One region of the Amycolatopsis sp. NPDC098790 genome, then DNA from elsewhere that is predicted to be linked to it. Evidence: predicted binding sites of a transcription regulator. Region 1 holds the regulator's gene; the other holds the start of a gene.

Evidence for each region. Region 1 encodes HspR, which represses chaperone genes until heat shock. Its sites were predicted from a motif close to ANNTTGAGTNNNNNNNACTCAANNT; they were not measured.
Region 2: a site for HspR is predicted at 3,866-3,890, ahead of lon (endopeptidase La). Genes of this name have one in related genera too.

Annotation. Positions count from the first base shown of each region.
Region 1 is NZ_JBIWAI010000001.1:1,336,510-1,343,874, forward strand. It holds gene dnaK (molecular chaperone DnaK) at 1-173, shown strand, start outside; gene grpE (nucleotide exchange factor GrpE) at 170-877, shown strand; gene dnaJ (molecular chaperone DnaJ) at 908-2,089, shown strand; gene ACIQWX_RS06670 (heat shock protein transcriptional repressor HspR) at 2,095-2,520, shown strand; gene ACIQWX_RS06675 (ABC-F family ATP-binding cassette domain-containing protein) at 2,571-4,124, opposite strand; gene ACIQWX_RS06680 (DUF305 domain-containing protein) at 4,512-5,045, opposite strand; gene ACIQWX_RS06685 (lytic polysaccharide monooxygenase) at 5,042-5,797, opposite strand; gene ACIQWX_RS06690 (dienelactone hydrolase family protein) at 5,943-6,659, opposite strand; gene ACIQWX_RS06695 (globin domain-containing protein) at 6,703-7,365, opposite strand, start outside.
Region 2 is NZ_JBIWAI010000001.1:492,136-499,500, forward strand. It holds gene ACIQWX_RS02550 (putative bifunctional diguanylate cyclase/phosphodiesterase) at 1-1,703, opposite strand, end outside; gene ACIQWX_RS02555 (GNAT family N-acetyltransferase) at 1,941-2,879, shown strand; gene ACIQWX_RS02560 (SAM-dependent methyltransferase) at 2,950-3,804, shown strand; gene lon (endopeptidase La) at 3,905-6,307, shown strand; tRNA gene ACIQWX_RS02570 (tRNA-Tyr) at 6,410-6,495, opposite strand; gene ACIQWX_RS02575 (YajQ family cyclic di-GMP-binding protein) at 6,614-7,105, shown strand; gene ACIQWX_RS02580 (hypothetical protein) at 7,140-7,365, opposite strand, start outside.

The DNA of each region.
Region 1 (7,365 bases):
CCGCTTCGCAGGAGCTGGGCACCGCCCTGTACGCCAACGCGAACGCCGCTCAGCCGGGCGCCGAGGGCGCCGCGGGTGCCGGTGCGGCCGGGGACGCCGGTGCGGCCGGCGGCCAGGCCAAGGCCGATGACGTGGTGGACGCCGAGATCGTCGAAGAGGACGAGAAGAAGTGACCCACAGCTACGACGAATCCGAGAACCAGGGCCGCGGCCCCGAGGAGCCGGTGGTCGTGCGGGACCGGCGTCGGGTGGACCCCCAGACCGGGCAGGTCCGCCCGCCCGGTCCGGCCCACGCCGCGCCGGACCCCGACGAGGCGCCCGTGGAGCACGCGGGCCCCTCGCTGGGTGAGTCCATTGTGGACGATTCGGTGTCGGTCGTCTCCGACGTCGAGAAGGAGCTGGCCGAGCGCACCGCCGACCTCCAGCGCCTGCAAGCGGAGTACGCCAACTACCGCAAGCGGGTCGAGCGCGACCGCGAGGCGGTCGTCCTCGGCGCGAAGGCGACCGTGGTGAACGACCTGCTGCCGCTGCTCGACGACCTCGAGCGGGCCGAGCAGCACGGTGACCTCACCGGCGCGTTCAAGGCGGTCGGCGACAAGCTGATCAGCGGCCTGCAGCGCGCGGGTCTCGAGTCGTTCGGCTCCGAGGGCGAAGCCTTCGACCCGAGCGTCCACGAGGCCGTGCAGCACAACACCTCGCCGGACGTGGCGGGACCGACGGTCACCGTGGTCATGCGCCGCGGCTACCGCTTCGGGGACCGCGTACTGCGGGCGGCGCTGGTCGGCGTGACCGACCACGAGCCCGGCGCGGCCCCGGTGGACCCGTCCGTCGGTGGCGAGCTGCCACTCGGCGGCGGACTCGATGACCAGCAGCAGTAAGAAGAACCCAGTGGGAGGAGGAGACGCCCGATGAGCGCACGGGAATGGATCGGTAAGGACTTCTACCGTGAGCTGGGCGTCTCCTCCGACGCCACCGCGGACGAGATCAAGAAGGCCTACCGCAAGCTGGCCAAGGAGAACCACCCGGACGCGAACGCCGGCAACGCGCAGGCGGAGCAGAAGTTCAAGGCGGTCTCCGAGGCCTACGGCGTGCTCTCCGACGCGAGCAAGCGCAAGGAGTACGACGAGGCGCGGCGCCTGTTCGGCGGCGCCGGGGGCGGGTTCAACTTCCCCGGCGGCAGCGGCGGGGCCGGCGGCTTCGACATGGGCGACATCTTCGGCCAGGCCGGGGCCGGCCAGCAGGGCGGCTTCGGCGGGCTCGGCGACATCCTCGGCGGGCTGTTCGGCCGCGGCCGGGCGTCGGCGGGCGCGACGGCCAACCGGCCGCAGCGCGGTGCCGACGTCGAGACCGACGTCCGGATCGACTTCACCGAGGCGGTCAAGGGCGCGACCCTGCCGCTGCGGCTGTCGAGCCCGGCGACCTGTTCGACGTGCGGCGGCAACGGCGCGAAGCCGGGCACGTCGCCGCGGACCTGCCCGACCTGTTCCGGGTCGGGGCTGGTCAGCCGCAGCCAGGGCGCGTTCGCGTTCTCCGAGCCGTGCCGCGACTGCCGCGGCCGCGGGCAGATCATCGACGACCCGTGCCCGGAGTGCGGCGGCGAAGGGGTCAGCACGCGGACCCGCACGCTCACCGTCCGGATCCCGCCGGGCGTCGACGACGACCAGCGGATCCGGCTGGCGGGCCAGGGCGAACCGGGCCGGGGTGGCGCGCAGGCGGGCGACTTGTACGTCCGGGTGCACGTGGCTCCGCACGCGTTGTTCGGCCGCAAGCCGAAGTCACTCGACCTGACGCTCACCGTGCCGGTGGACTTCACCGAGCTGACGCTCGGCACCACGATCACGGTGCCGACGCTGGACGCCAAGGTCTCGCTCAAGGTGCCGCCGGGCACGGCGAGCGGGCGGGTACTGCGCGTGCGCGGCAAGGGCATCGCCAAGCGCGACGGTTCGCAAGGTGACCTGCTCGTCACCCTCCAGGCCGCGATTCCCGCCAAACTGGACGACAAGGCGCGCGAGGCACTGCAGGCGTACGCCGAGTCGATGGCCGGGCACGACCCCCGGCCCGAGATCACTGAGCTGCTCGAAGGCAGGTGAGTGGGATGTTCGGCGGGATTCCGCAGGAGGGCGACGAAGAGACCCCGGTGTTCGTCATCTCGGTGGCGGCCCAGCTCGCCGGGATGCACGCGCAGACACTGCGCACGTACGACCGGCAGGGCCTGGTGTCGCCGGGCCGCACGGCCGGTGGCGGGCGACGCTACTCGATGCGGGACATCGCGCTGCTGCGCGAGGTGCAACGTCTGTCCCAAGAGGACGGTGTGAACCTGGCAGGCATCAAGCGCATCATCGAGCTGGAGAACCAGGTCGACGCGCTGCGGGCCCGGCTCGCGGAGATCACCGAGGAACTGGCGGCGGCGTACGCCGCGGGGGAACAGGCCGCGGCGGCCGCGCACGCGTCCTACCGCCGGGACCTGGTCCCGCTCAACCAGCAGACCGCGCTGGTGGTCTGGCGGCCCAAGCGCCGCTGACCGCTGGAGCGAAGAAGGCCTCCCCGGGCGACCGGGGAGGCCTTCTTGCGTCACAGCTCCAATCGAGGCCAGGTCGCCAGATCCGCCAGCATCCGGCGGTCGTGCGTGGCCACCACCACCGCGGCCGGGGTGGTCCGCAACGCCTCCGTCAGCTCCTCGACCAGCGTTGCCGACAGGTGGTTGGTCGGCTCGTCGAACACCAGCAGGTCCGGACGCCCGGCCAGGCGCAACGCCAGGTCGAGCCGCCGCTGCTGGCCCTGGGACATCCGGCCCACCGGCGTGCGCACCGCCTCCGCGTCGAGCAGGCCCATGGCCGAGAACGGGACACCCTCGCGCTCGAACAGCCGGCGTGCCGTCAGCTCCTCCGGCCACGCCGGAACTTCCTGGCCCACCAACGCGATCCGCGCGTCGGGAGCCCGGCGGACCGCGCCGCTCGTCGGGGCCAGCTCGCCGGTCAGGGCCGACAGGAACGTCGACTTGCCGGTGCCGTTGCCGCCCGTCACGAGTAGCCGGTCACCCCGGGCGATCGTCAGCGTGACCGGCCTCCGGAGGCGGCCGGCCACGGCGACCTCGTGCACGTCGACCAGCGAGCGGCGGGGGCTGGTGCCGAAATCGGGCCAGCGCAACGACAACGGCGGCTCCGGCACCGTCACGCGGTGCGCCTCCAACGCCGCGCGTTCCCGGTTCAGCGCCTGGACCACGCCGGGTGCGCGTGACTGGCGCTGGTGACGGCCAGTGCCCTTGTCCGGCCGCCAGCCCGTGCTGAGCCGGTCGCGGGCCTGCGTCACCGCGAGCGTCAGCTGCCGGTGCGTGTCCTGCTGCTCCTCGAACTCCTGCAGCCAGCGCTCGCGGTCGCGGCGGCGGCCGTCCTGCCAGGCTTGGTACCCGCCGGCGTACACGCGCGGGCGGCCGTCCTGGCTGGGGTCGAGGTCGAGGAACTCCGAAGCGACGTCGGCGAGCAGTGCGCGGTCGTGGCTGACCAGCGCGACGCCGCCGTCGTGCCCGCGCAGGCGGGCGGTGAGGAACGCGAGACCGTCGGCGTCGAGGTGGTTGCCTGGCTCGTCGAGCAGCAGGAAGTCGTGCCGCGCGCCGAGCAGGCAGGCCAGCCGCACGCGGTAGCGCTGCCCGACCGACAGCGTGCTCAGTTCGCGGCTCCGATCGGTGCAGGCGGCGAGGGCTTCGAGGGCGACGTCGACGCGGCGTTCGGCGTCCCACGCGTCGAGGCGCGTGGCCGCTTCGAGCGCCGTGGCGTAGCGGTCTTCGTCGAAGGGGACCGCCGCCACGTCGAGTGCTCGCAAGGCGTCGTGGGCTTCGCGAAGGGCTTCGGTGGTCAGCGTGCCGACGGTTTCGCCGGACCGGAACGGCAGGGCCTGCCGGGCGACGCCGACCGTGCCCGTGCGGTGGACGGTGCCGTGGTCGGGGGTCCGCAGCCCGGCGAGGACGTGCAGCAGGGTGGTCTTGCCGCGCCCGTTTTCGCCGACGATGGCCAGCCGGGACCGGGCCGACACGGTGACGCTCACGTCGTGCAGGACGCGGCGGGAGCCGAGCGTGACGCCGACGCCGTCCGCGCGCAGATGGGCGTGTTCGGTCGCAAGGGGGTTCAAGGGATGCTCCGCAGCTCTGGTGGGAGCCGGGCAGCACAAGAGCGGCCGCCCGGCGATGGCCGGAACGGCGGGCAGGGAAAAGAGAGTTCGGTGCGCCGCCGCTAGCGGCGGTTGCGTAACCTCGCGAAGACGGCGAAGGAGAACATCATGTTCGCGAGGTTAGTGGGGCGCGGGAAGGCGGCCAAGCGAATTTCGGCGCCGGGGCGGTTGCCGGGGCGCCCGGGGTGGCGCGCGGGGAGGGACTGCGACCGCAGGGGTGGCCGGGGTGGCGCAGGGAAGGGCCGCGGCCGGGGTGGCGCGCAGGCAAGCCCGCAACCGGAACCGCACCGGCCGCGAGCAGCCGGGCAGGAGGCTGCTCGCGGCCGGCACCCCGGGGCCGCGGGGACGTCACACCTTGAAGTTCAACAGCTGCTTCACCTCGGCGGTCCGCGACTCGATCACCCGCCGGGCCAGATCACGGACCTGGGCGTTGACCCCGCCGTTCGCCGAGTTCTCCGTCTGGGCCAGCTCGACCGCGCCCTGCTGCTGACCCGTCAACACGTCGAGGAACTTGCGCGGGAACTCGGCGGCCGGCGCCGTGCGGAGCGCTCCCAGCACGTCCGGTGCCGTCATCTTCATGCCACCGTGGCCCGCGTGGGCCTGGGGGTTCATGTCCATCGACTCGGGCTGGCCCCACGCCGTGAGCCAGTTCCTCATGTCGGTGATCTCCGTCTGCTGGGTCGACTCGATCGCCGCCGCCAGCTCCTTCAACGCCGCTGGCAGCGGACGGTCCGCGGCCAGCCGGACGACGTCGATGCCCTGCTGGTTCTGCGGGATCAGCATCTGCAGGAACATCACGTCGGCCGCGTTGTACGCGGGTGGAGCCGCCGTCGCGCTGCAACCCGTCAGCAGCAGCGCGACAGCGGCGAGCCATACCCTCACTGGCGCTGCCAGAGCGCCGGGGTGTTCGGCGGCTCCCAGCCCGCGATCGCCGTGTGCGGCTGGATGCAGCGGTAGCTCACCCCGTTGTACGTGACCGTGTCACCGACCTTGTACGCCGTCCCGGCCGCCCACGTTCCGCTCGAAGGCGGGGTCGTCGGCGTCGTGGTCGGCGGGCGGGTCGTGGTCGGGGGCGGAGTCGTCGTGGTCGGCGGCGGGGTGGTCGGGCCGCCCCCGCCGATCTGGAGGTCGACGCAGCTGTAGAACGCGTTGGCCGTGTCGGAGATGTTCCAGATCGCCAGCACCTTCACGCGGCCCGAGTAGCCGGCCAGGTTCACCGTGTGCTGCACGGTCGCCGGGGGCTGCTGGTTGTTGCCCGCGATGTTCGCGACGCGCGTGCCGCCGATGTAGTACTCGTAGTTCGACGTCGCGTGCCGGGCGGTGAACACCCAGTTGAACGTCACCGTCGTGCCGACCGACTTGGCGGGCCACGGCTTCGACTCGTCGGCCAGCTCGGCGAACTGCCCCAGCCCGGCGTTGCAGCTGCGCAGGCCCTTGGGACCTTCGACGCTCTGGGGTTCGTAGACGATCTGACCGCAGTTGGGCACCTTCCCGGCCGCGCAGTTGGCCTGCCGGCTGGGTGGGTCGGAGATGTATCCGTGCGCGCTCGCGGTGGTGGCGGGGAGGACGACGACCAGCACCGGGGCGAGCAGGACACCGGCAGCGGCCGCGAAAAGCTTTCTGTTCCAGGTCATTTCGGCTCCTCGATGGGGAACAGCGTTGTTCCAGGGGGAGGACGAACGAGCACATCCGGGGAAGATGTGGTCTAGACCATAAGTCGATTCGGGCACAACGGTCAATCAACTACAGCCGTTCGGCGAGATCGCTAGCCCGCTCGGCTCAGTGCGAAGGTCGGGCCGGTTGCTGCAGGTGTTCGCCGAAGAACGCCGTCACCCGGCGCCACGCGTCTTCCGACGCCCCGTGGTGGTAGGTGAACCCGACGACCTTGAGCAGCAGGTTCAGCGGCGCCGCGACCTCGATCTTGTTGGCGAACCCGTGGCTCGCGCCGTCGTACTCCTTGACGTCGTGCGGGATCGAACGCTCGGTGAGCGCCGTCTCGAGCTTCGCCGCCGCGCCGCGCAGCGAGAAGTCCTTCTTGCCGAAGCTCGCGACGATCGGGCACGCGTCGTCGAGGACCGACAGGTTCTTCGGCAGCTGCCCGTAGTAGGGCGCCGACGCCTCGAAGCCGCGTGACGCCGCGACGAGCGCGAAGCCGCCGCCCATGCAGAAGCCGGCGATGCCGATCCGGCCCGACGAGTCCGGCCGCTCTGCCAGAAGCGCGCGCGACGCCTCGATGTCGTCGAACGTCCGGCCCTGGTTCGCGAACATGTCCGAGAACACGCGACGCACGCAGCGGCGCATCCCGCCGCGCGAGTACAGGTCCGGGCTGAGCGCGAGGTAGCCCTCCGCGGCGAAGCGGTCGGTGATGTTCTTCGTGTCCTGGCTCAGCCCGAACGCGTCGTGGATCAGCACGACGCCCGGGTGCGGCCCCTCGCCCGCGGGCTCCGCCAGGTAGCCGCCGATGGTCCCGTCCGGAACCGGAATAGTCATCTCCATATCCGCGAAGATAGCGAGAATCCAAGCGGCCCGCCGAAATCCCTCAGTCCATGGTGAACGGGTCGAAGCGGATGCGCTCGAGCTCGACGCCGGCGGCCAGCAGCTTCGCGATCGTCGCCCGGATCATCTCCGGCGAGCCGGAGACGAGGACGTCGTGGTCCTTCCACGCGCCGCGCTGGGTCACCGCGTGGGCGAGCGTGCCGCGGTCGCCGCCCGGCACCGCGCCCTCCTCGGTGACCGGGGTGACCGTCAGCCACTTCGACACCGCCGTCAGCCGCCGGAGGTCGTCCAGCGCGTACAGGTCCTCCGGTCTTCGGCCGCCGAAGAACAGGTGCACCGGCGGGTTGCGCTTCCAGTGCGCGAGGTCGTCGAGGATCGAGACGAACGGCGTGACCCCGGTCCCGCCGGCGATCATCAGCAGCCGCTTGCGCGTCGCGGTCGGGCGCACGTTGAGCGTGCCCATCGCCGGCCCGAGCCGCCAGACGTCCCCCTGTTTCGTGTGGTTGACGATGCTGCCGCTGACCCAGCCGCCGGGTACCGCGCGCACGTGGAACGTCATCTGGCCGTCGCCGCGCGGCGCGCCCGCCGGGGAGAGGTAACGCCACATCCGCGGCCGCTGCGGCACCTCCACGCTCACGTAGCTGCCGGCCCGGTACGGCAGCAGGCCCTCGGTCTGCACCCGGACCATCGCGACGTCGCGGGACAG
Region 2 (7,365 bases), 840 kb from region 1:
GTCGTCGTCGCGTAGCCGATCATCGCGTTCGCCTCGACCGACAGGCGGTCCACCGGGTACGGCGCCGACAGCTCCTCGCGCAGCCGTTCCGCCGCCGCGTGCGCGTCCTCCGGCGGGCAGCCGACGAGCAGCGCCGCGAACGACGCGCCTTCGAGGCGGGCCAGCGGGACGTCGGGGCCGAGCGCGTCGCGGATGCGGCGGCCGGCGGCGATCACCATCCGGTCGGCCCACGCGTAGCCCAGCGCGTCGCTGACCGTCGAGAAGACGTCGAGGTCGATCCGCAGCACCACGGCGTTCGCGAAGTCCCGCAACGGTTCCTTCGCCACCTGCCGGAAGCCCGGCCGGTTGAGGTGCCCGGTGAGCGGGTCGTGGTAGGCGTCGTGGCGCAGGGTCGCGAGCAGGCGCCGGTTGTCCAGCGACGTCGCCAGGTGGCTGGCCATCGTGCCGAGCAGCTGGACGTCGTACTTGCCGAACCCGCGCCAGCGGGACAGCCGGTCGTGCGCCTCGACGACGCCGAGCAGCTGGTTCGCGCTGCGCAGCGGCACGACGAGCGCTTCCTGCGCGCCGCGGTCGAGCAGCGCCGCGCGGACGTCGGGATTGGCTTCGGTGATCCGGAAGTGCCGGACGTGCGCGCCGGGCAGGCGCAGCAGCGGGTCGTCGGCGGCCGGGTCGGCGGGCGGCAGGTCGTCGCCGGCGACGACGACGCGCATGGCGTCCTTCGGTTCGAGCCGCAGTCTCAGCACGACGCGGCCGGCCGCGAGCTGGTCCTTGATGCGCTCGGCGATCGTGGCCCACTCGCGGACGTCGACGCCGCCGACGAGCTCGTCCGCGCGGCTGGCCGGGCGCGCCGCGGCCTGCTGGCCCGAGCGGGCCACCATCAGGCTGACGTCGGACAGCGCTTCCATGTCCCGCTGCTCGCGCAGCAGGTCGGAGTAGGCCCAGTAGAGCGCGGTCAGGCCGAGGAACACGGCGAGCACCAGCGGCCACGCCTTGGGCGTGTTCGAGATGACGAGGTAGCCGGAGAGGCCGACGGAGGCGTTGACGAACCCGACGACCAGGATCCGCGCGGTGAGCCGGACGGCGGTGCTGACCCGCATCCGGCGCCGCAGCACGCGGACCGCGGCCAGCGCGAGCAGCGTGCTCACCAGCGGCGCGGTCAGGGTGCCCGCCAGCGCGGCGACCCACGGGATCTTGTCGCCCGCCCCGGCGCCGACGGCGACCTTCACCAGCCCGGCGACCCCGAAGGCGCCGGTGATCTCCAGCAGGAACGCGCCCGCGTTGTAGAGGACGCGGCCGGCGACCTTGCGCGCCAGCAGCGTGCCGATGCCGGCGACGAGGTGCGCGGCGAGCACGACTTCGAACGGCGCGACGAAGAACCCGATGACGAGCGGGATTTCGGTGAACGAGATCGTCCACGAGATACCGCTGCGGACGTCGACGTTGATGCCCAGCTGTTCGGCGAGCAGGAAGGCGACCGCGAGCACCGGCCCGATCCACAGGAGCCTGCTGTCCCAGTGGAACGGCAGCCACGAGCCGACGGCGAACGCGGCGACGAGCCCGATGCTCAGGACGGCGAAGGTGTACGCGCGGAACCGGCGTTCGTCGGTGCGGGCTTCGGCGGAGACGGGCGGTGTCCCGGAAGCGGCTCCCGGCCCGGGCTGCGCCTGCGTTACGGCGTCGCCGTGGGCGTTGGTGTCCGGCATCCGACCTTCCCTCCCGGCTTGTCCACCGGTACTGATCCGTGACTTCGGGTGTGGACAAGGGCCATACCGTACCCCGTAGGGCGTACCCGTGTCCCTTTCGAGACAGTAGGAGATCACCCCAGGGTTAACAATGCCTCGATGGCGCTGACCTGCGTGGACCAAGGGGTGAAACATCGGGTGGCAATGCAGGGGTTGGTCGTGTGCACACGACAGCTCGGGTAGCGCTTCAATGAACCCATGCACAGCGACGTGATAGCCACCGAACACGCGGCCCGGCTCGCGGCGGTGGATCCCCTGCTCCCCGGTTCTTCTCCCTTCGAGGCGGCCGAAAACGCCGTGGTGCTGGGGGTCGCGACGGGTGACTCCGCCGCCTCCGCCCTCGCCTCGCGCATCCAGGTCGACCAGGACGCGCCCAACGCGCCGTGGCGGGCGGTCACCGAGCACCGGCTCGACCTCCAGCTGGCCGGCCCGCGCCCGGCCGGCGCCCTCGACGCCCTGCTCACTCGATGGGATGAACATCTGCGCGCGGTCGCCGAGCGCGGCGACACCGAGACCGCGGCGATCGTGCCGCGCGCGAGCCGCGACGCCGCCGGCACGCGCGAGATGCTGCATCACGGCTTCGCCCCGCTGCGGGTGATCGCGGTCCGCCCGGCGGACCGGATGATCCCGGCCGGCCCGCGCGGCACGCCCGGCGTCAAGATCCGCCGCGCCGAGCCCGGCGACCTCGAAACCGCCGTCACGCTCGGCCTGGAACTGCACACCTTCGACGCGCAGTACGGCACGGTCAACTTCCGCAAGGGCGTCGAGGACATCATGGCCAAAGACCTGGCCGAGCAGCTGAACCGGCCGGAGCCGCCACTGTGGATCGCCGAGCTGTACGGGCGTCCGCTCGGCATGGTGAACGTCCAGCACCCCGGCGAGACCGGCTGGATCAGCGACCGCGTCAACGCCTCGCGCGTCGGCTACCTGTCGTCGCTGGCCGTCGCGGAGACCGCGCGGTCGTCCGGTGTCGGTACCGCGCTGGCCGCGCACGCCCACCACGTCCTGGACGAAGAGGGCGCCGACGTCGTCCTCCTGCACCACGCGGCGGCGAACCCGCTGTCGACGCCGTTCTGGTACGCGCAGGGGTACCGCCCGCTGTGGACGTACTGGCAGCGCCGGCCCGCCGTCCGCTGAACGACTGGCGGCTTACCCCAGGGAGTCCGTCCTTATAGGCTGGCTCCGGGAGCAGCGAGGGGAGCCGGCAGTGACCGACCAGCGCGATTCGGCGCCGAGAGCGCCCGAAGGCGTCGACACCGAGAAGCCGTCCGCGGCCCGGATCTACGACTGGTACCTGGGCGGCACGCAGAACTGGGCCGTGGACCGCGAGTTCGGCAGGCGCATGGAGCAGCAGTGGCCGCTCGTGCGCCCCGGCTCGAAGCAGAACCGCGAGTTCATGAACCGCGCGGTCCGGGCGGCGCTGCGGGCCGGCATCCGCCAGTTCATCGACCTCGGGTCCGGCGTCCCGACGGCGGGCAACGCCCACGAGGTCGTCGAGGCGGAGCTGCCCGAGGACCACGACGCGAAGGTCGTGTACGTCGACTACGAGCCGGTCGCGGTCGCGCACGCGACGCTGATCCTCGAAGAAGAGGTGGCGACGGACTGGGCCGGCATCGTCCAGGCGGACATGCGCGACGCGAAGGCCGTGCTGCGCGCCGAAGAGACGAAGCGGCTCATCGACTTCTCGCAGCCGGTCTGCCTGATGATGATGGCGGTCCTGCACTTCGTCGGCCCGGACGACGACCCGATCGGCCTCCTGAAGGCGTACCGCGACAAGCTCGCGCCGGGCAGCTGGCTGGCGATCTCGCAGATGAGCGAGGGCGACGGCGAGGGCGAGGCACTGGCGGGGCTGCGCTGGTTCGTCGAGCAGTACCGCAAGACGAGCAACCCGGTGTGGCTGCGCGACCGCGACGAGATCGAGCCCCTGTTCGGTGACTGGGAGATCATGGAGCCGGGCATCGTGCACCTGCCGGACTGGCGGCCGGACCGGAAGCTGAACGCCCTGGAGGCCGAGGCGCGGCCGTTCGCGTGGTGTGGCATCGGGGTCAAACCAGGCGCCTGACCTGCGCTTTCGCTGATCGCTGTGGGCGAACGCACCATCGGAAACAAACGCACCCAGCGGAGAGTTGAGCTAGGCAGACTCAACTACACGAGGAGTGCACATGTCCGACACCCGCCTCCTGCCCGTGCTCCCGCTCGATGACGACGTCGTGCTGCCGGGCATGGTCGTCCCGCTCGACCTCAGCGACACCGAGACGCGCGCCGCGGTGGAGTCCGCCCAGGCCAACACCCCCAGCCAGGCGTCGTTCCCCGGCATCCGGTCGACCGGCGCCACCAAGGCCGAGGTCCTGATCGTCCCGCGCGTGCACGGCGAGTACGCCGAGTACGGCACCGTCGCCACGGTCGAGCGCATCGGCCGCGTGCCCGGCGGCAAGGCCGCCGTCCTGCTGCGCGGCACGTCCCGCGCGCTCGTCGGCCGGATCGCCGACGGCCCCGGCGCCGCCCGCTGGGTGCACGCCGAGGACGCCCCCGAGACCACGGACGACCAGACCGCCAAGCTCGCGGCCGAGTACAAGGCCGTCGTCATCTCGATCCTCCAGCAGCGCGGCGGCTGGCAGCTGATCGACGCCGTCCAGCAGGTCGAGGACGCCTCCGCGGTCGCCGACCTGTCCGGCAACGCGCCGTACCTGTCCACCGACCAGAAGCTCGAGCTGCTCGGCGCCCTGGACGTCACCGCACGTCTGGAGAAGGCGCTCGAGTGGAGCAAGGAGCACCTGGCCGAGCTCGAGGTGACCGAGACGATCCGCAAGGACGTCTCCGAGGGCATGGAGAAGCAGCAGAAGGAGTTCCTGCTGCGCCGCCAGCTCGAAGCCATCCGCAAGGAGCTCGGCGAACTCGACGGAACCGCCGACGAGACGGACTACCGCGCCCGCGTCGAAGGTGCCGAGCTGCCCGACGCCGTCAAGAAGGCCGCGCTGGCCGAAGTGGACAAGCTGGACCGCACGTCCGAGCAGTCCCCCGAGGGCGGCTGGATCCGCACGTGGCTGGACACCGTCCTGGAGCTGCCCTGGAACGAGCGCACCGAGGACGTCTACGACATCGCCGCGGCGCGAGCGGTTTTGGACGCCGACCACGCCGGCCTCGACGACGTCAAGGAACGCATCATCGAGTACTTGGCCGTGCGCAAGCGCCGTGCTGAATCGGGTCTCGGCCCGGTCGGTGGCCGGCGTTCGGGTGCCGTGCTCGCCCTCGCGGGCCCTCCCGGGGTCGGCAAGACGTCGCTCGGTGAGTCCGTCGCGAAGGCGATGGGCCGCAAGTTCGTGCGGGTGGCGCTGGGCGGCATCCGCGACGAGGCGGAGATCCGCGGCCACCGCCGCACGTACGTCGGCGCGCTGCCCGGCCGGATCGTCCGCGCCATCAAGGAAGCCGGCTCGATGAACCCGGTCGTGCTGCTCGACGAGATCGACAAGGTCGGCGCCGACTACCGCGGCGACCCGACGGCCGCGTTGCTCGAAGTGCTGGACCCGGAGCAGAACCACACGTTCCGCGACCACTACCTCGAGGTCGAGCTGGACCTGTCCGACGTCGTATTCCTGGCGACGGCCAACGCGCTGGAGACCATCCCCGGCCCGCTGCTGGACCGCATGGAGCTCGTCACGCTGGACGGCTACACCGAGCACGAGAAGGTCACCATCGCCCGCGACCACCTGCTCCCCCGCGAGCTGGAGCGCGCCGGCCTCGGCGCCGCGGACGTCGTCCTGACGGACGCGGCGTTCAGCCGGATCGCCGCCGAGTACACCCGCGAGGCGGGCGTGCGCGACGCGAACCGCACGATCGCGAAGGTGCTGCGCAAGGTCGCGACGAAGGTGGCGCTGGACGAGGTCGCGCTGCCGCTGACGGTGGACGCGCCTTCGCTGGAGACCTACCTCGGCCGCCCGCGGCACATCCCGGAGTCGTCGCTCCCGGCGTCGACCCAGCGCACGGCGACCCCCGGCGTGGCAACGGGCCTGGCGGTGACCGGCGCGGGCGGCGACGTCCTCTACATCGAGGCGTCGCTGGCCGACGAGGAGTCCGGCGCGTCCGGGCTGCAGCTGACCGGCCAGCTCGGCGACGTGATGAAGGAGTCGGTGCAGATCGCGCTGTCCTACCTGCGTTCGCACGGCGCGGAGCTGGAGCTCCCGGTGGGCGACCTGCGCAAGCGCGGCATCCACGTCCACGTCCCGGCGGGCGCGGTCCCGAAGGACGGGCCGTCGGCGGGCGTGACGATGACGACGGCGCTGGCATCGCTGCTCTCGGGCCGGGTGGTCCGCGCGGACGTCGCGATGACGGGCGAGGTGTCGCTGACCGGCCGGGTGCTCCCGATCGGCGGGGTGAAGCAGAAGCTCCTGGCGGCCCACCGAGCGGGCATGAAGACGGTGATCATCCCGCAGCGCAACGAGCCGGACCTGGACGACGTCCCGGCCGAGGTGCTCTCGCAGCTCGACGTGCACGCGGTGGCGAACGTGCGCGAGGTCCTGGACCTCGCCTTGACGCCGGCTTCAACGCCGGTTTCCCAGGCGGCGTAACCCCGAACGCCGCCCGCGGCCGGTTCCCTTCTCCCCCAAGGGGAGCCGGCCGCTCCGAACAAGAGAAGGCCCCGTGATCCGAACCGGATCACGGGGCCTTTCTGGTGGCGGGTGAGGGATTCGAACCCCCGTAGGCGTAAGCCAACTGGTTTACAGCCAGTCCCCTTTGGCCACTCGGGTAACCCGCCATGGCCGGTATCACCGGCCGGGGAGAAGCTTACCCAAGGGCTCCCGGCGGGGGTCAACCGGGATACCCGGGGCTAGGCTGGGTGGCCCCTGACAAGCGAGTACGAGGTGTGAGGACACGTGGCGGATCCCTCTTTCGACGTCGTGAGCAAAGTCGACCGCCAGGAGGTGGACAACGCGCTCAACCAGGCGAGCAAGGAGCTGGGCACGCGCTTCGACTTCCGCGGCACGGGCACGACGATCAACTGGTCCGGCGAGGAGGCGATCGCGATCGAGTCCGAGACCGAGGAGCGCGCCCTGGCCGCGGTCGAGGTGTTCAAGGAGAAGCTGATCAAGCGCAGCATCTCGCTGAAGGCGTTCGAAGCCGACGAGCCGGCGCTGTCGGGCAAGATCTACAAGATCTCCGGCAAGATCCTGCAGGGCATCGCGTCGGACAAGGCGAAGCAGATCGCGAAGTTCATCCGGGATGAGGGTCCGAAGGGCGTCCAGGCCCAGATCCAGGGCGACCAGCTGCGGGTGTCGGGCAAGAAGAAGGACCAGCTGCAGGACGTGATCGCGTTGCTGAAGGGCAAGGACTTCGAGATCGCGCTGCAGTTCACCAACTACCGGTGACGCCGCCGCGGGCACCCGGCCACCGGGTGCCCGCTCAGGACGGTGTGATCGTCCAGCTGGCCTCGTACCCCTCCACCGACAGGTAAGCCGGCCCCACGACGTCCACCGTCTTGGACAAATCGCCGATCTCGTTGATCAACAGATCGCGGACCTTCTCCGAGTGCACCCAAACGGCCACGTTCCCGCGCGTCTTGGCCGTGAAAGCCACCGTCCGAACCCCCTCCGGCACCCGGAACACCGCATCCCCCTTGCCCGAAGCC